Prochlorococcus marinus XMU1411: one gene and its partner. The protein of the gene in region 1 binds, or shares a complex with, the protein of each later gene. Links are inferred from orthologs where the notes say so. Each region holds a gene or a part of one and is shown in the gene's direction. Other genes may lie near its edges.

Region 1 (3,182 bases):
CTAAGTAATACCCAAGTTATTGCTGCCCACTTTTTTGGACTTTGCTTTTCTTTATGGCTTTTAAGAAGGATTTACAAATGAATTATTGATTTTAGGTAATAACTCTAAACCACCCCTCCAAAATAAGTCTGGTTCAACAGGCGTAAGAGATATTTTATTTGCTTGTATTTGAGATACGTCACTTGGCCAATTCTTTGGACCATAACCTTTTGATTTAAGATCCAAAACAACTTCACCGGCTAGCCAATAATAATCATCACCCCTTGGATCCTCTCGTTTAGAAAATTGATTTTTATATTTTCTAATTGATAATCTTGTCCAGGATAATTCTTTTATTTTATTTTTCTCGCAGGGCGGGATATTCAGATTTAAAAGAAGTGAAGGAGGCCAATTATCCATAATTGCTTGTTCGGCAATATTAATAGCAATTTCTCCAGCAAATTCAAAATTCTTCCACTTAAAACTTGCAACACTTATTGCCATGGAGGGAACATTTTCTAAAGTGCCTTCCATTGCTGCAGCAACTGTGCCTGAACAAAAAATATCTGTCCCTAAATTTGGACCGTGATTTATTCCAGAGAGGACTAGATCTGGTTTATTCTCCAATAATTCAGAAAGTGCTAATTTAACACAGTCAGCGGGCGTTCCAGAACATCCCCAAGCTTTAATGCCTTCCCCAAATAATTCGTCCGCTCTTTCCACTCTAAGAGGAGCCTGCAGAGTAAGACCATGACCAGTCGCTGATCTTTCTTGGTCGGGACATACAACTGTTATGTTATGTCCTCTTTTTTGTGCTGATTTTGCTAAAGCTCTTATCCCCTCTGCAAAAACCCCATCATCATTACTAATTAATATATTTAGCGATTTCATTAATCAATTGATTTTATTTATGGACGATGTTTAAGTAAGATAAAATAATACTTATTTTTACTATATCAGTGAGTCAAATTGAATCATTAAGTCAAATTGAGGAAAAATTAAATAATCTTTCTCTAACAGCAAAAAATAATATAAATAATGCTAATACTCATCAAGAACTAGATCAATTGAGAGTTTCCCTTCTAGGAAAAAAAGGTAATTTGTCAATTATTCTAAAAACAATGAGTCAATTATCTGCTGCTGATAGACCAATTGTTGGCCAGAAGGCAAATTTAATAAAAATAAATTTGCAGGAATTAATTAACCAAAGAAAAAATCAACTAAATAGTGAAGCCCTAGATCAAAAGATTAAAAACGAAAACATTGATGTTACTGTTCCTTCAATTGGAACCCCTAATGGAAATAAACATCCTTTAATATCAACCCAAGATGAAATCATTGATATATTTTGTGGTTTAGGATATTCAGTTGAAAGTGGTCCTGAAATAGAAAGTGATTTTTATAATTTTGAGTCTCTTAATATACCCAAAAATCATCCTGCAAGAGATATGCAAGATACTTTCTATCTTGATGAAAATCGACTTTTGAGGACCCATACTTCTCCAGTGCAAATAAGATACTTGGAAAATAATCCTCCCCCAGTAAGAATTATTGCGCCTGGGAGAGTTTATAGGAGAGATGCTGTTGATGCTACTCACTCTCCTGTATTTAATCAGGTTGAGGTTTTATGTATTGATCAAGATATTAATTTTAGTCACTTAAGAGGAACGGTTCTTACTTTTTTAAAAACTTTTTTTGGAGATATTCCTGTAAGGTTCAGAGCTAGTTATTTCCCATTTACTGAACCTTCTGCAGAAGTAGACGTTCAATGGAAAGGTAAATGGTTAGAAGTAATGGGATGCGGAATGGTAGATCCTAAAGTCTTAGAAAAATTAGGAATAGATTCTGAGAAATGGACTGGATTCGCAGCTGGATTAGGAGTTGAAAGATTTTGTATGGTAAGGCATCAAATTGACGATATCAGAAAATTCTATACAAATGATCTTAGATTTCTAGAGCAGTTCTAGTGGAATTAAGTTTTTTATTAGTATTGTCTAGCAAATTAGTTTAATATGGTTCTAGCTTTAATTTTTTGATTGGTACGTAAAGCGGGACTAATAGTTAATGATGGTAAAGAACTGGCCGTACAAACTGCAAGTTCTGTTCAGGAAAAATTGAAAAAATCTAATTATGAAGTTGTAAGAGTTAGTAGTTCTGGCGGGATGGTTGGATTTGCTAATCCTGATCAACACGTGCGACCTTTGGGATATTCGAATTGTGTCCCAGATGGTTTTGATTCATCAATGGAATTTGCAATTGTTCTTGGTGGGGATGGAACTGTGCTTTCAGCGGCTAGGCAAACGGCACCAGCAAAAATTCCTATCCTTACCATAAATACTGGTCATCTAGGATTTCTTGCAGAAGCTTATTTATCAAATTTAAATCAAGCTATTGATAAACTTATTTCTAGAAATTGGGATATTGAAGAAAGAACATGTTTTATTGTAAGCGTAATGAGAAATGATCAGAGGAGATGGGAGTCTCTCTGTTTGAATGAGATGGCTCTCCATAGAGAACCACTAACAAGTATGTGTCATTTTGAGATTTCAATAGGAAGACATGCCCCTGTTGATATTTCAGCTGATGGAGTAATTTTATCTACTCCAACTGGCTCCACAGCATATTCACTTAGTGCTGGAGGGCCAGTCATTACGCCTGATTGCCCAGTTGTTCAACTAACTCCAATTGCTCCACATTCGTTAGCATCGAGAGCACTAGTTTTTAATGATTCAGAGCCAGTAACTGTTTTCCCAGCAACTCCTGAGAGATTAGTAATGGTTGTTGATGGAAATGCTGGTTGTTATGTTTGGCCTGAGGATAGAGTTTTAATAAGAAAAAGTAAACATTCGGTGAAGTTCATTAGACTTGAAGACCATGAATTTTTCCAGGTTTTAAGAAATAAACTAGGTTGGGGTCTACCCCATGTAGCTAAACCAAATAAATAAAGATTTTTTAATTTACCTTTTTCCCTGTTAGTAAAAAAACAGGATTATTTGGTTCCAATCTTGTTCCCTCAGCTATACTCAAACTTTTGTAAGTCTGAATCAAATTTAACTTTGTTTGGAAGCTTTTATCTTCTAGTCTTTCTTTTAATGCATCAATAGTTTGAATATCTATTATTGGAATAACAATAATATCTCCAATACTCATATCTTGAGCTAAATTAATGATCTGAAGTTTAGTTTTTTTATCACATCCTCCAA
Region 2 (3,399 bases), on another replicon or contig:
AATGTAAGATCTCGTTGTTGCTTAGAGGTTAAACCTGTCATTCTTCTTGGAAGGATTTTACCCCTCTCAGTTATGAATTTTTTTAGTAGTTCTACATCCTTATAGTCAATAGGATCTCCAGGTTTGATAGGTGATAATTGTTTTTTAAAAATTGAATTAGGCATGATTTTATTTAATTTGATGTGGTTACTTTATTTCTTTGTGAATAGTCATTCTGTTTAAATGAGGATTAAACTTTTTTAGTTCTAATCTTTCAGTTGTATTTCTACGATTCTTTTCAGTAGTATATCTTGAGACACCATTTGATCTCTTAGGATCTGTGCTTGTCCTAGCTTCAGTACATTCCAGGGTCACTACAACTCTTGTCCCTTTTTTGGCCATTTTGATTAATACTTTATTGTATAATTTTCTATTGTACATCTTCAACAAACTTTTTTGAAGATATGCTCATTTCTTTTATTATCATTGATTAAAAAATATACATGAAAGTTTCTCAAAATTGGTTGAAAAATTTAGTAGAAATTACTTCTACTCCAGAAGATCTCTCTGAGAAATTGTCTATTGGTGGATTTGAGGTTGAATCATTAGAAGATTGTTCAGAAAATGTAAATGGTGTTGTTTTAGGTAAGGTATTATCTGTTATAAAACACGAAGGATCTGACAAACTTTCAATTTGCCAAGTCGATATTGGTACATCAAAGAATTTACAAATCATCTGTGGTGCACGCAATATTAAACCAAATATTTATGTTTATGTCGCAACTGTCGGCGCGAAATTAAATGCAGTTGATTTAACTATTAAAAGAAGTGAGATTAGAGGTGTCATTAGTGAAGGAATGATATGCTCTCTGCAGGAGCTTGGATTAGAAGACTCTAGTGAAGGGATAGAGATCATTGATGAAGATTTGGCCTTAAAATATGAATTGGGCTCTCCAGGGTCTGACTTGCTTCAATTAAATGATTTTATATATGATTTAGCCATTACAGCTAATAGACCAGACGGAATGTCTGTTATAGGTATAGCCCGCGAAATTTCTGCCCTTTTACAATCCACATTAAATTTTCCAGAATTAAACCATAAATACAAAATTCATTTACTTAAGGGAATTAAACTTTGTCCAGAGGCTATAGAATCTAATTGCATATATACAATAAGCTGTATTGATGGAGTAAATGGAGATAAATTATCTCCAAAATGGCTTAAAGACCGTATAGAAAAATCAGGTATAAAGTCGATTAATCTTCTAGTTGATTTGACAAACTATATTCTTTTAGAACAAGGTCAACCCTTGCATGCGTTTGACAAAGAAAAACTATCTAACTTCACAGGAAAGGAAGTTTCTCCAGAAGACTTTTCTGTACGAAAAGCTAAGGATAACGAAAGCCTTGTTTGTTTAGATGGTAAAAAATATGATTTAAATGAAAATATTACAGTAATTACTTGTTGCGATAAACCTGTTGCTATTGCTGGGGTGATAGGAGGTTTAGAGACTTCTGTAAGTAATACTACGTCTTCTATTTACCTTGAAGGCGCCGTTTTTAATCCAGTTACCATAAGAAAATCATCAAAGGCGGTTGGCATAAGAACAGAATCTAGCAGTAGGTATGAAAAAGGGATTTCATCAAAAAACACAATAAGTGCCGTAACAAGGGCAATTAATCTTTTAGAAGAATATTTTTCTATTAATTCACCAATTATCAATACTTCGAATTTAAATAAAAATGAAGATATATTTATTAAACTACGAAGAAATCGAATACATAAAATTCTTGGCCCAATAATAATTAACGATAAATTTGAAAAAAGAAATTTATCTGATAATGAAATAGTTGATAAATTAACACTCATAGGTTGTACATTAAAGAATAAAGAATATGGCTGGGATGTAGCAGTAATACCAAATAGATCACATGATTTAATGAGAGAAATAGATTTAATTGAAGAAATTGCGAGATTAATAGGGTATGACAGATTTGACTTAAACCTTCCTAATCCAATTAAGCCTGGAAAATTGTCATCAGAACAGTTGGCATTGAGAAAAGTAAAAAATGGTTTCACAGAAAATGGTTTTAACGAGGTACTAAGCTACTCTCTTGTTCCAGAAGATAATGAAAAACTTATAAAGATATCTAATCCTTTGTTATTAGAAACTAGTTGCCTAAGAGATAATATCTGGAAAGAACATTTGGAGATAGTAAACCGTAATATAAAAGCTGGACAAACAAGTTGTTATATATTTGAAATTGGAAATATTTTTCAAAAGAAAACTGAGTTCATTCAAGAAGAAGTTCTCAATGGTGCGATTTATGGTAATAAAAAATTTGGAAAATGGATAAATTCGGAAAAGGATAACGATCTTAATTATTATCAGGCGAGAGGAAAGTTAAAAGAGGCTTTATCATCTTTGAATATAAAAATTGAGGATAAACCTACTGATTCAATTAATTTTCTTCATCCAGGAAGAACAGCCAAATTAGTTATTGAAGGGAAAGATGCAGGTTATTTTGGTGAAATACATCCCAAACTAATTTTAGAAAAGAAGTCATTAAAAAAAGTTTATTTATTTAACATAAATGTTTCTAACCTTTTGGGAGCTAGTACAAGAAAAAATAAATGGATTCCAATATATAAGCCATATCCAATTGTTCCGAAAATGGAAAGGGATATAAATTTTGTTTTTAGTAAGAAATTTTTAATTAGCGAAATAACTTCACAGATAAGAAAAACAGGAAAAAATCTCTTAGAGGAAGTAAATTTAATTGATGTTTTTGAAGATTCTAAATTTGGAGATGATCATATAAGTTATACATTTAGATTATCTTATAGAGATAAAGATAAAACATTACTTGACTCGGACATTACATCAATACATTCAAATATCATTTCTAATGTTGAAACATGCTTTAATACTAAATTGAGGAATTGAATGTATTACTAATCTTATATGAGACTATAAACTAGTCTATGTATAATTCTTATATAAGATAAATAATAATCCTATAAAACTAATTAATGTTGTATTATAAAGTTCATGATCAATTTATTATCTCTATTACTATCTTCAGTGCTGTGGGTACAAGTTCCCCAGTGGTCAGATGATTGGTCAAAATGTGCTGTCGACGTTCCTGACACTTCATGCCATTGGTACATAACAGCACCTGACAACACTTTTGGTGAAGGGTTTGATTGGGCAAGTGCTCCTTGGTTTGATGCAAACGGTTTAAGCGATGTCCCTAGTATTGATAAACAAACTGCTATTCAGAAGCTGCAAAGTAAGTAGTACTGTCTTTAAGGCAGTACGGTTACACTTAAAACTCCCTCATTGCAATACTTCTTAGCCATCATTATATTCTTGGACATCGAAAGGACATAATATATTGATTGAAAGATTATTGTTT

The links.
Region 2: the proteins of pheS (region 1) and pheT are in contact, whole or in part, in a crystal structure (PDB 6P24), measured with the Escherichia coli proteins. The link is inferred for Prochlorococcus marinus XMU1411 from one-to-one orthologs.

Annotation. Positions count from the first base shown.
Region 1 is NZ_JAAORI010000004.1:202,355-205,536, reverse strand. Bases 100-2,942 are described here. They hold pheS (phenylalanine--tRNA ligase subunit alpha), read left to right. Parts: upstream 100-938; coding sequence 939-1,946; downstream 1,947-2,942. Other genes in these bases: cbiT (precorrin-6Y C5,15-methyltransferase (decarboxylating) subunit CbiT), read right to left, coding at 2,932-2,942; HA145_RS07135 (NAD(+) kinase), read left to right, coding at 2,016-2,924; surE (5'/3'-nucleotidase SurE), read right to left, coding at 100-870. Also shown: HA145_RS07150 (DUF3611 family protein), read left to right, coding at 1-81; more of surE, read right to left, coding at 61-99; more of cbiT, read right to left, coding at 2,943-3,182.
Region 2 is NZ_JAAORI010000003.1:564,473-567,871, reverse strand. Bases 145-3,204 are described here. They hold pheT (phenylalanine--tRNA ligase subunit beta), read left to right. Parts: upstream 145-482; coding sequence 483-2,927; downstream 2,928-3,204. Other genes in these bases: HA145_RS04875 (hypothetical protein), read left to right, coding at 3,033-3,204; rpmG (50S ribosomal protein L33), read right to left, coding at 187-381; rpsR (30S ribosomal protein S18), read right to left, coding at 145-164. In the rest of the region: more of rpsR, read right to left, coding at 1-144; more of HA145_RS04875, read left to right, coding at 3,205-3,281.